DNA from 3 places in the Alicyclobacillus hesperidum subsp. aegles genome. Region 2 is predicted to be linked to each of the others. Evidence: riboswitches for the same ligand, from Rfam matches in the RefSeq annotation. Region 2 holds a riboswitch; each other region holds the start of a gene.
The links. A riboswitch is a leader RNA that binds a small molecule or an ion and turns the genes downstream of it on or off. The one in region 2 is predicted to bind cobalamin.
Positions count from the first base shown of each region.

Region 1 (5,613 bases), on a different contig from region 2:
ACTTCGGCAAGGAGCTTCGGAGCTACCGCAGATCGAGATCGATGCGGCGGAGGATATTGCGCTGATTCAGTATACGGGCGGAACCACGGGCGTCGCCAAAGGAGCAATGTTGACGCATCTGAATCTGGTTGCCAATACGATACAAAGTGCCCTGTGGTCGTATAAATTGCGGGATGGTCAAGAGCGATACTTGGGAGCTTTGCCTTTCTTCCACGTCTTTGGTATGACCGTTTTGATGAATCAAGCGATGTATAAGGCGGGCATGCTGATTCTCGTGCCTAGATTTCAAGCGAAAGACGTGCTGCGCTTCATCCATGAATTTAAGCCAACCGTCTTTCCGGGGACGCCGACCATGTACATTGCGCTCATGAATCACCCTGACGTCGGCCAGTATGATCTTTCGTCCATCGAAATATGTGTGAGTGGAGCGGCTCCGTTGCCACTCGAAGTGCAAGCGCAGTTTGAACGTTTGACCGGCGGCAAACTGGTGGAGGGCTATGGCTTGACAGAAGCTTCGCCAATCACGCATGCGAACAACTTCTGGGGCGAGCGTAAAAATGGTTCAATCGGTATCCCATTTCCTGACACGGAGGCGCGCATCGTCGACGAAAATGGAAACGATGTGGCGACAGGGGAAATCGGTGAACTGGTGGTACGCGGTCCGCAGGTGATGAAGGGCTATTGGAATAAGCCTGCTGAAACCGCTTCCGTCCTCCGCGATGGCTGGCTCTTTACAGGAGATATCGGTAAGATGGATGAGAACGGCTTTTTCTATATCGTCGATCGCAAAAAGGATGTCATCATCGCGGGCGGTTATAATATTTATCCGCGCGAGATCGAAGAGATATTGTACGAGCATCCGGCGGTCGCCGAAGCGGCCGTGGTCGGGGTCACGGATTCGTATCGCGGGCAGACGGTCAAGGCGTTTATTCAACTCAAGCCGGGCCAGCAGGTGACGGTTGAAGAAATGGACGCATGGTGTCGAGCAAATTTGGCTGCCTATAAGGTGCCGCGGGCCTACGAATTTCGAGAATCCCTACCGAAGTCCGCAGTGGGCAAGATTTTGCGCCGCGAACTTACCGAAGAAAGCAAACAAAATGCATAAGGGGAGGATGAGATGCGGTCGTCGATGAATCCGCACGGCGTTGATCCTCTGGTTCTGGAGCGCACGGCGGCGGGGACTTTTTCCGATTACACGGGAATTCGTGTTACCGCCATTGGAGAGAACGAGATCGAAGCAGAACTGGAGATTCGTCCTCATCATCTCAACGTGGCAGGTATCTTGCACGGGGGCGTTCATGCGACGTTGCTCGATTCGTTGATGGGGGTATTGGTGATTTTGCAGTACCCAGAGGATCCAGTTGTAACCACGAACCTGAACGTACACTTCACCGAACCGGTCTCAGAAGGTACATTGCGTGCGAAGGCTGCCTTTGTCCACCGCGGCGGGCGCACGATGACGGTAGAGGGACATGTTCATAGTGATGATGGCAGGTTATGCGCATTTGCCACGGGCACGTTCCGCGTCCTACACAAGTCGAAGTAATGCCATATGTTGCGTTGTCCACAAGCGCGAGCGGAACTGTCCGCTCGCGCTTCGTCGTTCGCATGTTTACACATCGCTCTGTTAGCCTTAATTGTTGTTTTCTTTGACCATAATGGTACGATTCTGGAAAAAGGATAATTCATAGACGGACAGGGCGTTGCATATTAAACACATTCGAGAAGCACAATTCCGCATTGGTGTGGTTTGTCCACGTTGCCAGAACAAATCAACCATTCGTCACGGTAAAGTAGATGACCGCCAACGGTATCTGTGCAAAAGTTGTCGTGGCACGTTCAGCGATTTGACGGGTACACCACTGGCATATGTCAAGAAGTCGACGGATATGTGGGTTGAAGTCGCTCGTTGCATGCGAGATCGTGCCGTCAAATTGCATATGAACTCGGTATCGCCGTGTCTACTGCGTTCAATTGGAGACACAAGGTACTGGTTTCACTTCACTCCAGCACGGACTTAGCAACTGTATTTTCAGGCATCGTTGCTCGTCAGATGTTGCCCATACTCAGTCAGAACACGGTACTTTGCACTGACGCTTACCTGAGTTGTAAAAATCAAACTAAATTGTATGTCATTTGCCAAGCCCCCCCTCAATCAAAGCAAGGGCGAACGCACGAGAGGCGTATACCACATCCAGAACGTCAATGCCTATCACAGCCGTTTGCAGGGCTGGATGCAACGATTTCTCGCCATGTCCTGCATCGATAGTAAGATGGTTCAATACAAATCATATGCTCTTGCAGGAAACTGCGTCATTTGTAACGAATCTATTCTGAATTATCAATATGCTGGAAGTTTATTTTTCGTCTCTCATGAGACAGGCGAACGAGAACCCGACCAACTATGCCGCAGAGATTGTTATCACTCACTTGGTCGGAAGAGAACTACCACCACCAGTTAGCACGAATGGAGAGAGGGGGAATGGGTAGTGTTTAGCCACAAAGTCAACGAAGACACACAATTGAGATTGTTGGAAGTTCGAGATGCTGACCAGTTATTTGCATTGTTGGACCAGTCACGCAGTTATCTCCGAGAATGGTTACCTTTCGTTGACGGGACACGTACCGTTCGGGATATAGAAGATTTCATTCAGTCTGGATTACAGAAGTACGCAGCCAATAACGGTGTGGAACTGGGTATATGGTATCGTGGTGAACTCGCAGGGGTTCTCGGTCTCCACTACATCAATTGGACGAACCGATTGACAAGCGTCGGGTATTGGATTGGTGAGATGTTTCAAGGCAAGGGCATTATGACAAATTCATGTCGAACACTCATTGACATTCTTTTCAAGGAAAATGGACTGAACCGAGTTGAAATACGGGTTGCTCCGCAGAATCTAAAAAGCAGGGCAATACCTGAGCGTTTGGATTTTCAAAACGAAGGATGTAGACGACAAGCCGAATGGTTATATGACCACTACGTAGACCACATCATTTACGGAATGCTCGCACAGGATTGGAAGGTTTGATTTTGAATCAAATGGGCTGTCCCAAAAGCCCTTGTCAAATGACGCAATCCCAAAAAGCAGTCCGCCTCAACTTTAAAGTGGGGCGGACTTTTCATATCCACGCTGATTTAGAACGGTGCAGTCGGAGAAGAATTTCTCAAGAAAACCTTTTGGGACACCCCCATTTAGATTTTCGAAAACAACATTTAATGAGAACAGAGCGTTACACATATATACCGCAAACTTGGTTGTCGAGACTTGTCAAACACTATATCTAGTGTTAATCTCATTCTGCAAACCACAATTACATAGACGAATCCTGGTGCTCGCAATCGCGAGTGAAAAGGGAATCCAGTGGAAAGCTGGAACGGTCCTCGCCACGGTGATGTTCGATGTGCAAGCTATGGCTCTCAGCCAGCCACTCCGTCCTTGATGGGGGAAGGCGCTAGCACAGATGAGACTCAGTCCGGAGACCTGCCAGGATTGGTTGTGCATCACTCCCACGAGGGATTGGGAAGGGGCGATGGACGTAAAAACACGTGGTTCGAGCGCTTTGGCTTAGCTCGAATCAAAACCGTAGTTTTAGAATGTCGAACCCTGTTCCTTGATGGGAACAGGGTTTTTCTATGAAAGCGATGAGGAGCGGATAGATCATGACGGAACAAAGCGCGACCGGTGTGGCGCAAATGGAGAGGGAAGAATGGACCGAGCGGCTTGCGTCATATCGCGTGTACAAGTACAACGGCGGGGAGGCAGGATTCGACCCGAAGAAATTTTATACATTTCTCGAGCGTGGATGCGCACAAGTCGACGGGTATGATCCAGAAAGCTTGGCGCAGGCGATTTACCCGCAGCTGCGCGACGGCATGGCGACGTCTGAGATTGCCAAGATTGCAATCCAGGCAGCCGTAGAGATGACAAATGTGAATGAACCGAAATGGCAGTTTGTCGCTGCACGCCTCCTGTTATTTGATTGCTACAAGCAGGCGGGACGCAATCGCGGATACGACTCTATCGGTTATGGGGACTTCCACGAATTGATAGAACAGCTTGAACGAATCGGACGCTACGGCACCTACGTACGCGAGCACTTCAGTGTGGAAGAAATCAAGGAACTGGCCGCCTATATCAAGCCCGAGCGGGACTACTTGTTTAACTACGTTGGTCTTAAACAACTCATGGATCGTTATGCCATTCGCAACCTCGCCGGCGGTATCATGGAACTGCCTCAAGAACTATTCATGGGCGTGGCTATGCACCTGGCGATGAAGGAACAGGACAGGCTCCACTGGGCGAAACGTTTCTACGACATGCTGTCGACGTTACAGGCGACCGTTGCAACACCGACGCTCAGCAATGCGCGCAAACCGTTCCATCAATTGAGTTCCTGTTTCATCGACATGCCCGAGGACGATCTCGTCAGCATCTACGCGACAGATGAGGCTTTTGCGAGAGTTTCGAAATTCGGCGGCGGCATGGGCATTTACGTTGGCAAAATTCGCGCGCGCGGATCGGCTATCCGCAACCATCCCGGCGCCAGCGGTGGCGTGGTTCCCTGGATTCGGAACTTCAATAATACGGCTGTTAGCTGTAATCAATTAGGCATGCGCAGCGGTGCAGCGGCTGTTTACCTGGACGTATGGCACAAGGACATTCTTGACTTTCTGCAACTGCGCACGAACAACGGCGACGAGCGCATGAAAGCACACGACATTTTCCCAGGTGTCTGCATTCCCGATTTGTTCATGCGCCGGGTCGAAGAGCGTGGTACGTGGCATCTGTTTTGTCCGTACGAAGTGCAAAAGGCGATGGGATTTTCGTTGGAGGATGCTTGGGGCGAAGAGTTTGAACGTAGATACGAGGCTTGCGTAAACAATCCCAACCTGCCTCGCAACGAAATTCCTGCCATCGAGATCATGAAACGAATTATGCAATCTGCCTTTGAGACCGGCACACCATTTATCTTTTTCCGCGATGCGGCGAATCGCTTAAACCCGAACAAGCACGCGGGCATGATTTATTGCAGCAACCTTTGTACTGAAATTATGCAAAACATGAGCCCATCGCGGCGAAGTGAGGAGATTGTCGAAGGCGATGTCGTCACCGTGCGGCAACAAGCAGGCGATTTTGTCGTGTGTAATCTATCTTCGCTCAACCTTGGGCGGTGTCGTGATCGCGAGTCGATTCGGGAGACGGTGCGCCGACAAATTCGCGCGATGGACAATGTGATCGATCTCAATCACTACCCTGTCGCACAGGCGGCCATTACGAATCGAAAGTACAGGGCAGTTGGCCTTGGCGTCAGCGGCTATCACCAATATCTCGCCGAACACGGGCTCGTTTGGGAATCTGAGCAGCACTTGCGGCATGTCGACGAGCTCTTCGAATGGATCAATTACTTTGCAATTGAAGCATCGCTGGAACTGGCAAAGGAAAAGGGGCCGTATCCACTGTTTCATGGCTCTGATTGGGAGACGGGCGAATACTTCGAACTGCGCGGTTACAGGAGCCGCCCGGGTGGCCCGGATTGGGATACGCTACGCGCACAAGTTGCTCGCCACGGTGTGCGCAATGCGTACCTTGTCGCCATCGCGCCGACGAG
Region 1 covers NZ_BSBJ01000005.1:187,922-193,534, forward strand. Annotated here, with positions in the region: gene QMF38_RS03750 (long-chain-fatty-acid--CoA ligase) at 1-1,105, shown strand, start outside; gene QMF38_RS03755 (PaaI family thioesterase) at 1,118-1,546, shown strand; gene QMF38_RS14780 (IS1/IS1595 family N-terminal zinc-binding domain-containing protein) at 1,746-2,021, shown strand; gene QMF38_RS03760 (GNAT family N-acetyltransferase) at 2,490-3,032, shown strand; cobalamin riboswitch at 3,315-3,507, shown strand; gene QMF38_RS03765 (ribonucleoside-diphosphate reductase subunit alpha) at 3,665-5,613, shown strand, end outside.
Region 1: another riboswitch for cobalamin. It lies ahead of QMF38_RS03765 (ribonucleoside-diphosphate reductase subunit alpha); the one in region 2 lies ahead of QMF38_RS01475 (ABC transporter substrate-binding protein).

Region 2 (5,613 bases):
CAGCTGTTGCGACAAAGATGACCTTCGCGCCGGAGTTGGCATGATGGTCAGCCAGCATCTCGGCAAATCGGCTCTTCCCGCTACGCGCGCCGCCGGTGACCAGAATTAAGCTCATGACTCTTCCCTTTCCTCTCCATCCTTGGCAGGCAGACAGCCCATAACACTCAGACGCGGATCACCTGTGAATGGATCGGCAAAACGTCGCACACCAATGTGAAAGACTCGCTGCACAAGCTCTGTCTGAAACACTTCGTCGCGTGGGCCAAATGCTACGACAGCACCGTGATCAAGCACGATGCAAGCATCGCAAAAACGCATGGCAAACTCTAAATGATGAATAGCGAGGACGATGAGTCGCCCATCCGCTGCGAGACCACGTAGACGCGAGAGGATGTCCAGTTGGTAAAACACATCGAGATTGGCAATTGGCTCATCGAGTAAAAACACGGGCGAAGCCTGTGCCAAACAGCGGGCAATCCCTGCCCGTTGCCGCTCTCCCCCCGATATCTGAGCAAGTGGCACATCGAGCAGGCGCTCGAGGCCCATTTGAGCGACAGCAGCCATTACGGCTTCCTGCCGGGAGGAGCCCTGTGCAAAAGCGGATTCCCTGCTGTACCTTCCCATTTCCACAAACTCGCGCACGGTAAATGGGATGTCATCGCCAATAAACTGTGGCAAATAGGCGATTTGCTGAGCGCGCCAGCGCGGTGGCTGACTTGTGATAGGCAGATCTGCCACAACCACTTGCCCGGAGGTCGGCGCAATAAGTCCAGCCATAAGGCGAAGCAGCGTCGACTTCCCGGCTCCGTTTGGCCCGATCACGCCAACCACTTGGCCCAACTCAAGCGCAATGGACATCGGTTTTAAGACCGGCAAGTACGCAGCGGACTCCAGTCGCACACCAGCCATCGCGCTCATCTCCTTCGCCAACTGCGACCATGTTGAAATAATAAGAACAGAAAGAAGGGCGCGCCTAAACACGATGTGACGATGCCCACGTTCAGTTCAACCGGGGCGACCACCGTGCGCGCAACGAGATCGGAGAGCGCCAGCAGAGTGGCCCCACCTAAAGCACAGGCGGGAATCAGATAGCGGTGACGCGGCCCCACGAGATAGCGGAGAACATGTGGAACAATGAGGCCGACAAACGAAATGACGCCTGTTGTGCTCACGGAAACGCCGACGACGAGCGCACACAGCCCAAGCGCAATCTGCTTGACCCGCTGCACGGCCACACCGACACCTTCGGCATGTTCTTCGCCGGTCACCATGATGTCGAGGGCCCACGCCAAAGTCAGAAAGGCGGGCAACACAACGCCGTCGACGATGGCGAGGATAAACGTCTCGTGCCAATTGCTGCCGTCAAGTCCACCAAACAGCCAAAACATCATCTGCTCCATTGTCTGCAGTGGTGACATGTCGAGAATCGCCGTGATGATGGCGCTACACAACGAACCCACAGCAACACCAGCCAAGAGCAACGCGTAAAGATTCGTCCGGCGACCGAAAGTGGAAAGGCGATAAATGAGGACGACCACCGCAAGGCCACAAACGAACGAGCCGACAGGCGTTACCCACAGCCATTTGTTTGACCAACCTAGGGCAATGGTGAGCACTGCGCCAAGGGCACCACCGCTCGAAACGCCGATCACGCCCGGGTCTGACATCGGGTTCTTGAAAATGGCCTGGAGGACGCAACCGGCCACAGCCAGCGCTGCCCCCGCCAACAGCGCGACCAACAATCGCGGCCAGCGAATGGCACCGACGACAATCGCGTCGAGCGACCGATGGCCGCTCGCGTACGCGATGGTGTCGCCAGGAATGTGCCAAAACGGGATATAGACGGGGCCAATCCCGATTTCGAGCGCGACGGCGACGCACAAGGCGAGCCCTAACAGCGCGAACGCAAGGGGCCGCCGACACCTCATGAAAGCACCTGAACCGCCGGAACGTGCGCGTTCGGGTGAATCACTTTTGCCACATCATAAACGCCTTTCACGACATATTGCGAAACGGATGACAAGTCGGCGCTGTCGATGGCGTAAAGATGATGCTCACGGATGGCCGCAACCGACTGCAAAGCCGGATCGGACGCTAGTTTTTTGAGAAACGCGGCATCGTCGCTCGAATCGATGATCACACTGGGGTTGAGTTTGACAATCTCCTCATCAGTGATCTTGGCCCAACCCTTCAAGCTCGCGGCGGCGTTTTTCCCGCCGGCCATGCGGATGATATCGTTGACCGTCGTACCTTCGCCAGCGGCGTACCCATAAGAACTGTAATCGAGGACCGTCGGACGACCGTACGGCGCGACCGCGTGTTCGATCTTGGCGATGTTGTGATTCATATTATTTACGATGGCCTTCGCCTTTTGCGGCTCACCGACTAGCTTGCCAATGACGCCAATGTTGTGCTCAATCATCGCCACCGAGGTAAAGTCGTTGAACTCATAAACCGGAACGCCCGCACTGCGTATTTGGTTCACCACTTTTTGTGGCGCATACGATGCCATGAGCACCAAATCCGGGTTGACGGCGAGCGCCTGCTCGGCGTCGTCACCGCTCCACTGGTGAATCCCTTTGACAAGGTTCGTGACATCCGAATATGTGGCGTCGCTGGAGAGGTTGGTCACAAGTGAAATGCGCGATTTCGGAACGAGTGACACGAGAATCTCGTCCGTGCCCTCGGTGCCTGATACGATGTGCATTGGCTCTTTTTGGATGGTAACCTTGGTGCCGGTGTCGTCGGTCATCGTGATCGGAAACGAAGCGGAACTGGATGCGGCTGCCCCGCTCGTTCCTTGCGTGGCGTTACCGCCGGATCCGCCAGTTGCCGCACCACAACCGGTAAGGGCCGCAACCGCGGCCAATGCCGTTGTCCACATTGCCCAGCTTGTCTTTCGTCTCATAAAAAAATGGACCCCCATTCATCTGGAGCGTCCCTTGCGAGAAAGTTGCCTGTGTCCGTCGTGCACGCCTCTCTGGACGCGCATGTCGAAACAAACCTTTCCTCGAAGGTTGGCTCGTAAGCAGCTAGGCAGGTCTCCTGGCTCACAGGTTCGTGTCGCATCCTTCCCACCCTACGGCAGTGGATTGCAATACGTGCCTCGTAGCAAAGGCGCCTATCCTGTTCACAGTGGCGGGACCGCACCGGATTTACACCGGTTTCCCTATTCTCTTCGCTTCGCGCGAAGCACCTAGCGGCTGGTTCAGTTCGCCTTTCATCCTAGTCAGCGGCGGCCCTGCTGTCAATCCTCTTGTGGGCGATCGCGGCGCGAGCGCGGATCGCGAAAGACTGGTGGGCTATTCGCGTAGTCGATGTCGTCCACGTGCATGCGGGCATTAACGGCCCGGGCAAGGACAAAGAGCAGGTCTGACAGCCGATTTAAATACCGCAGCACCGCGCCTGGGACCTCCTCGAACTCGGCCAAACGGACAACCTGACGCTCTGCTCGGCGCACCACTGTGCAGGCGACGTGCAGGGTTGCCGCTGGTTGCGAGCCCTGGCGGAGGACGAACTTGTCCAACTTATCTGCCTCTGCTTGGTATGTATCGATGTATGGTTCCAGCACCGACGCCGCATCTTCAGGCGTGCGTAGCACATAGGCAGTCGCGGACTTTGGTGCGGCCAAATCGGCTCCGACGTCCCACAAGCGCTGCTGGATGGCAAAGAGTAGCTCGCGGATGTCCGCAAACTGTGGATCGACAAGCTGGCTTGAGGCCAAGCCAAGAAAGGCCCCGGCCTCGTCCACCGTCCCGTATGCTTCGACGCGCAAATCGCTTTTGCGTCTCCGTTCGCCGCCGATCAGCGCTGTCGTACCGAGATCGCCCCCGCGCGTGTATAATCTCATCGTATATTCTCCTTCCATGGTTTTGCCCAGCCATTAAGAAAGACAATTTCATCAATGGCGATGCGATTGCGCCAACCGACCCTCTGCAAGATGGGTTCGTCCGCAAAATGAGGCGTATAGCCCAGCGAAAGCAAGGCAACGGGATCGACGTGTTCAGGAATACCTAAGAGGGTTCGCAAATCCCCCTTTTCATACATCGATACCCAGCCCATACCTATCCCTTCCGCACGCGCGGCCAACCACATGTTCTCAATGGCACAGGCAGTCGACATCAGGTCGGTTTCAGGAATCGTGTTGCGCCCGAGTACGACGGGTCCGCCCCGCGTCGGGTCGTTGGTGACGCAAATGGTCCACGGCGCCTCGCGCAATCCCTCTACCTTTAGCCGCAAATAGTAGTCCCTCTGCTCATCTGGAAATTTCTCACCGGCACGCACGCGTTCGCGTTCGACGAGCTCGGCGAGTTCGGCAAGCAGCTGTTTATCGCGAATCGCAATGAAGTTCCAAGGTTGCATATAGCCAACCGACGGCCCCTGGTGCCCGGCTTCCAAAATGCGCCGCACGACCGTGACGGGCACGGGATCGGGCAAAAACACGCGAACGTCGCGCCTTGTGGCAATCGCTTTGTACACCGCCTTGCGCTCGGCATCGTCAAAGTCCACGGCGACCGGCGGCATCTCGCGCCTTGTATCTGCATCGTTGAAGACGAGATGGCCTTCATCGTTAGGCAGATCGCCGGCAAACGGATTGGAGACGCGCGCGTCGGCAAACGTCGCTGTTTCCGCCATGATTTCACACCCTGCTTTGATCAGCGGCCAAGCCATCATGGCCCCCGTTCCTTCACCGACGCGCAGGCCCATATCGAGCATAGGCGTCTTTCCAAGCGCGGACAAAATCCGGCCATGCGCCGGTTCAGGCGAGCGATGGCCGGCAATGAGATACGCGCTCGTCTGGGGCCGCAGACGCGTTGCCCACAGCGCGCAAACGCCTGCGAGCAATCCGTCCAGCAAAACAGCCACGCCCGATGCGCTGGCTTGTAAGATGGCCCCCGCCATCGCGGCCAGCTCAAAGCCACCCAGTTGTGCCATCCCGGCTAACCAGTATGCGTCGCTACCCGGTTCGTAGGCCTGACTGGCGCTCTGCCAGAGCGCACACGCTCGCTCAACGGCATCGCGCTTGCTCGCGACCGCTTCGTCGGCGATGCCCGTACCTGGCCCGACCACCTCCTGTGCGTCGAGACCCAGCAACCATGCGGCAAGCGCGCTGGCCGCCGTCGTATTGCCAATTCCCATTTCACCAAGAATCAGCAAATCCATGCCATCTTCTTCAACGGCTCGTAACGCGGCCTTCATGCCAATTGCAAGCGCTTGTCGACACTGCTCTTCGGTCATCGCCGGGCCGGACGTAAAGTCGGACGTGCCAAGCCCAACTTTCTCGACGTGCACGCGTGGATGGCGCGGCTTGCGCAATACCCCGACGTCGTAGACGTCGAGCGCAACGCCCATGTTGCGAGCCATCACCGAAGACACGCTGGTGCCCATCGCGATGTTGACCACCATCTCTTCCGTCACATGCTGGCCGTAGCGCGAAATAGAGCGATTCGATGCGACACCGTGATCAGCGGCGAATAACAGAAAACGCGGTCGCCTCACGGATGGAATCGCTCGGCCTTGGATGGCGGCGAGATCGCATAAGATGGGTTCGAGCAAACCGAGACTTCCAACCGGCTTGGTCAATTGATTTAATCGATCCTGTGCTCTGGCATA
Region 2 covers NZ_BSBJ01000003.1:56,681-62,293, forward strand. Annotated here, with positions in the region: gene cobU (bifunctional adenosylcobinamide kinase/adenosylcobinamide-phosphate guanylyltransferase) at 1-115, opposite strand, end outside; gene QMF38_RS01465 (ABC transporter ATP-binding protein) at 112-909, opposite strand; gene QMF38_RS01470 (FecCD family ABC transporter permease) at 915-1,928, opposite strand; gene QMF38_RS01475 (ABC transporter substrate-binding protein) at 1,925-2,908, opposite strand; cobalamin riboswitch at 3,019-3,215, opposite strand; gene QMF38_RS01480 (cob(I)yrinic acid a,c-diamide adenosyltransferase) at 3,248-3,850, opposite strand; gene bluB (5,6-dimethylbenzimidazole synthase) at 3,847-4,524, opposite strand; partial or broken gene cobT (nicotinate-nucleotide--dimethylbenzimidazole phosphoribosyltransferase) at 4,606-5,613, opposite strand, start outside.

Region 3 (5,613 bases), on a different contig from region 2:
CCCACGGATTTATTTTACTGTATGTCGATTGATTGCAAGGCCATAGGTGACGAACACCCGGGAAGATGGAGAAAAAGCGGATTTTTCGCCCGATCCAGGGACAACCAAATGTATCCATGCTATACTGACCGTGAACCCGTCGCACTCTCTACACTCTCGCTCGAATTGGAGATGATGTGTATGGATCAGCAGGTATTCGTGTCAAACACAGGAACGCAGGCAGGCAGCCACTTTGTCCCGTTACCTGGGCATGTCCGGCCGCTCGCGGCTGGCGCGACGGATGTCGGGCCAGCGGATCCCGACGAGCGCGTATCCGTCACACTCGTATTGCGGCGGCGTTCGCCTGAGCAACTGGAAGCGACGATTGAGTCATTACAATCGTTGCCGCCCAGCCAACGCAGGCATCTCACACACGACGAGTTTGCTGTTCGCCACGGCGCCGATTCGCAGGATATCGAGAAGGTACGGGCATTCGCCGATGCGCACGGGCTGGTGCTGGAGAAGGTGCACGTCGCAGCTGGCACGGCATTGCTTACGGGCCGTGTAGCCGATGTGAATCAGGCGTTTCGGATCGATCTTCGCACGTATCAACATCCTGAGTTCTCGTATCGGGGACACAGCGGCGATGTGCATGTGCCGATGGACATCGCTGACGTGGTGACGGCGGTACTTGGTCTCGATACACGGCCGCAAGCGACTCCACACTTTCGAATTCGGCGACAACCTGCGGGGGCGGCGATGCGCGCCACAGCAACTGAACAGGTTGCCTACACGCCGCCACAGGTTGCAGCGGCCTATGCCTTTCCGGAAAACGTCGATTGTACGGGGCAGTGTATCGGCATCATTGAGCTTGGCGGTGGGTATTCAGATCAAAATATCGGCGAGTATTTCGCGTCACTTGGTATGGCGCCGCCACCTCTTGTTGCGGTAGGGGTAGATGGAGCAGTCAACCAACCGACCGGCGATCCGAATGGCCCGGACGGCGAAGTCGAGCTCGATATCGAGGTTGCCGGCGCCGTCGCTCCAGGTGCAAAGCTCGCTGTTTATTTTGCGCCAAATACGGACGCTGGGTTTTTGAACGCGATCACGACGGCTATTCACGATACGACGAACAAACCTATGGTGATTTCTATCAGTTGGGGCGGTCCTGAGAACGGTTGGGCGCCGGCCTCTATCCAGGCGATGAATCGGGCTTTGCAGGACGCGGCTGCGCTTGGTGTGACCGTGTGTGTCGCGGCCGGGGACAGCGGATCCACAGATGGCGAGAACGACGGTTTGTACCATGTTGATTTTCCCGCATCGTCACCCTATGCCTTGGCTTGCGGGGGGACGCGTTTGGTAGTGGAAAATGGTCAGATTGCGAGTGAGACCGTCTGGAACGACGGCGCACAAGGTGGCAGCACCGGGGGCGGCGTGAGTAGCGTATTTGCGCTTCCCAGCTGGCAGCAAAACGCACAGGTGCCACCGTCTTCAAACCCCGGCGGCACGGTTGGACGCGGTGTGCCGGACGTCGCGGGAGATGCTGACCCTGCGACAGGCTACGAGGTATTGGTCGACGGCGAAACTGCGGCAATTGGTGGGACGAGTGCCGTGGCACCCTTGTGGGCGGGGCTGGTCACCATTGCAAACAAGACCATCGGTCAGCCTGTGGGTTATCTCAACCCAGTGCTATATAGCTTGCCAAAAGCGGCGCAGGCATTTCGCGACATTACACAGGGCAACAACGATATCGCCGGCACAGGGGATGTCTATGCGGCGGGGCCCGGTTGGGACCCGTGCACGGGCCTTGGTAGTCCGATTGCCAATCGACTCATTGCAGCACTGCAGCAGTTGCAGCAGCAAGATCGAGGTCAGGCGTGATCGCAGAGGCTTCTGTCTAGCTGGGCAATTGCGAAAATAATAAGGCAGTGATATAGTAGCCCCACAACTTGATATGCTCGCTTGGTTTCACTACGACGGTGAATGAAAAGGGAATCCGGTGCGAATCCGGAACGGTCCCGCCGCGGTGAGGAACGACGCTGTTGACGTTGCGGCTTATCGGCCGCGAGCCACTCGCTTGGATGCGGGGAAGGCTGTGCGACAGCGGATGACATCCGAGTCCGAAGACCTGCCAGGCGAAGCAGCTCTGTGTATCCCACGTGGGTTTGGGATTGGGGCAGGAACGAAGCAGGATTGTTTGCTTGGCCGGTGTGTGTTGACGTCGGCTGCAACGCTTGCCTATATATCCAGTCTCCATGCACCCCCGCTTCCCGTGTGGAAGTGGGGGCTTTTTGATTCCGCTCGCGCTCGGGAGTTTAGCATCACATCATCTGGGGAGGCGACACGACTTTGGCGATTGCAGCAACACTAGGATTTCCGCGCATGGGCCCGCGCCGTGAACTCAAGCGGGCACTCGAATCGTTCTGGCAAGGCAAGTCGACGGAGGCAGAGCTGGGCAAAGCGGCTGCCGACATCAGGCGCCTGCGCTGGCAACTGCAGAAGGAGGCGGGCATCGACTGGATCCCATCCAACGATTTCTCGCTTTACGATCACGTTCTCGACATGGCTGTTTTATTCGACGCCGTGCCTGACCGCTTTCGTGGGCTACCAGATGGCTCGCTCGCGCAGTATTTTGCCATGGCGCGCGGTGCTGAGGGCGTGGCAGCGCTTGAGATGACCAAGTGGTTTGACACGAATTATCATTACCTCGTTCCTGAATTCTCAGCGCAACAAAACTTTAGGCTGCGAGCCAATAAACCGTTGGCCGAGTATTTGGAAGCGCGGCAACTGGGCATCGAGACCGTGCCGGTGCTCTTAGGTCCTGTATCGTTTTTGCGCCTTGGCAAGGTGCGCGAACAAAATGTGGAGCCCTTGTCCCTGATGGCCCAACTATTACCTGCTTATGGCGAGCTACTTAACGCTCTACACGATGCCGGGGTACAGTGGGTGCAAATCGACGAGCCCTGCCTGGTTCTCGATCTGACGGATAGCGAGCGGTCAAGCTTGCACGAGGCGTATACGTACCTCGCGGCGCAGTCGGTGCCCAACATGTTGCTCACCACATATTTTGGTTCCATCGCTGACAATTTGGAGACGGCTTTGTCACTACCGGTACAGGGTCTGCATCTGGATCTCGTTCGTGCACCGCAGCAGTTGGCGGAGCTGGCGCGCTATGGCTGGCCTCAAGAGAAACGGCTGTCTGTCGGCGTGATCGACGGTCGCAATATATGGCGGGCCGATTTGCACGAGGCTCTGGTGCTCGTTGAGCAGGCCGCTTCTATCGCCGGGCTTGAGCAGGTTCACGTCGCGCCGTCGTGTTCCCTGTTACACGCGCCTTGGGATGTGGAATTGGAAAGCGACATGGAACCAGAGGTGAAGTCGTGGCTGGCATTTGCTGTGCAAAAGCTGTCTGAGTTGCGGGTGCTTAAGCGCGGGGCGAACGACGGTAAGGATGCGATTGCGGAGCATTTGGCTCTGAGTCGTGAGGCGCGCAGGGCACGGACGGCGTCTCCACGCTTGCGCAATTCGGCTGTCGCCACACGGATGGCGCAGTTGAGCGGTTTGCAATTGGCACGCGCATCGTCGTTTGCAGAGCGCAAGTCCAAGCAACAGGAGCGTCTGCAGTTGCCACCGTTTCCGACGACAACCATCGGCTCGTTTCCGCAAACGCAATCTGTGCGCGACACGCGGGCGAAGTGGCGCAAGGGGCAAATTTCAGATGCGGAATACGAGTTGTTCTTGCAAGGCGAGATTATGCGTTGGATCGTCATTCAGGAAGAACTTGGTCTCGACGTGCTTGTGCACGGAGAGTTTGAGCGTACCGATATGGTAGAGCACTTTGGCGAAAAGCTGGACGGGTTTTTGTTTACGCGGCACGGTTGGGTGCAGAGTTATGGATCGCGCTGTGTGAAACCTCCTATTATCGTCGGCGACGTGGCGCGTCCCGAGCCGATGACTGTCCGTTGGACGAGTTATGCGCAATCGCTGACAGAGCGGCCTGTCAAGGGGATGTTGACCGGTCCTGTCACGATCCTGCAGTGGTCGTTCGTCCGCGACGATTTGCCGCGCCATGAGGTGTGTCGCCAGATTGCACTCGCCATTCGCGATGAAGTGTTGGATTTAGAGGCGGCAGGGATTCGTGTCATTCAGATTGACGAGCCGGCTTTGCGCGAAGGCTTGCCCTTGCGGCGGGCAGACTGGGACGCCTACCTTGAGTGGGCAGTCGAATGTTTTCACATCGCGGCCAGTGGTGTGAAAGACGAGACGCAAATCCATACCCATATGTGTTACGCCGAGTTTCATGATATCATGCCTGCCATTCAAGCCATGGATGCCGATGTCATTTCGATTGAAACGTCGAGATCGCACATGGAATTGTTACAGGCGTTTGAAGCCTTTCAGTACACAAACGACATCGGGCCCGGCGTCTACGACATTCACAGCCCGCGCGTGCCCGATGTCCATGACATGGTCGGATTGTTGCGCAAGGCGGCCAGCGTGATCGATCCGGCGCAACTCTGGGTCAATCCGGATTGTGGCCTGAAGACCCGTGGCGAGGCAGAGACGCTGGCGGCTTTGCAGGCGATGGTGATGGCAGCGCGACAATTGCGTCAAGAGCCTGTGACGTGCGCTACGAGCATCTCTTGAAAATGGGTTGCGGCCGTGGTTAGGGCGCGCTGTTTTGACCAGATCACGGCCGTGTCGGTCTCGATGGTCGGTTCGATTACGCCGTAACGCAAAGCGCCTTCTGGCCGCAGACGCACGGCCAGTGCAGGGACGATGGCGACGCCGATGCCTGCTTCGGTTAAGGTCAGGAGCGTCGCCACATCCGGACTTTCGCAGATGATGTTCGGGTGGACTCCCTGTGCCTGGCACATCTCGATGAACATCTCATAAATGCCTCTGCCGCCATGGCTGTGTAAAACGAGCAGCGGTTTGTCGGCGAACTCTGACAATCCGATGCGGCGCTCGTGCTTGGCTCCCCAGCCTGGGGGGTGTACGGCGACCAGGGGTTCCGTATGCAAGTGTATGATCTCAACGTCGGAGAGCACTGGCAGGCGCGTGATGCCAAGCTCAATAACCCCTGTTCGCAGCCATTCTTCCACTTGATATGAATCGCCTTCCCACAATTCAAACGTCACCTGCGGATAGCGAGCTTGAAACTTGCGTATGGTGTCAGGCAAATACGACACACAGGACATCACGGTGCCAATTGTCAGTTTGCCACGCACGCCGGCGCCAAGCTCCTTGACTTCGTTGACCATGCTGTCTACCGAGCGCAAAATCTCCTGCGCACGCCGATACAGCGCCCAACCTGCTTCAGTCGGTTCGACCTTGCCGCGGTTTCGCGCAAGCAGTTGTATCCCAAGTTCTCGCTCCAACGCCTGTAGCTGCAGGCTAAGTGGAGGCTGCGCCATATGGAGTCGCTGGGCCGCTCTCGTAATCTGTCCTTCTTCGACGATCGCGACGAAGTACTGGAGCTTTTTCAGATCCACCACATCGCCCCCATACATAAAATATATGCGTTTTATTTGCAATGTATATTTTACATATAGGCAAACCTCGATGTAAGTTGATTCTTGGTCTCCTGTTGAGAGCAGAACTGCTGACAGACGAGGTGAGGTTGTTTGTTTC
Region 3 covers NZ_BSBJ01000068.1:71,287-76,899, forward strand. Annotated here, with positions in the region: gene QMF38_RS12195 (S53 family peptidase) at 181-1,860, shown strand; cobalamin riboswitch at 1,927-2,129, shown strand; gene metE (5-methyltetrahydropteroyltriglutamate--homocysteine S-methyltransferase) at 2,329-4,626, shown strand; gene QMF38_RS12205 (LysR family transcriptional regulator) at 4,590-5,474, opposite strand; gene QMF38_RS12210 (benzoate/H(+) symporter BenE family transporter) at 5,607-5,613, shown strand, end outside.
Region 3: another riboswitch for cobalamin. It lies ahead of metE (5-methyltetrahydropteroyltriglutamate--homocysteine S-methyltransferase); the one in region 2 lies ahead of QMF38_RS01475 (ABC transporter substrate-binding protein).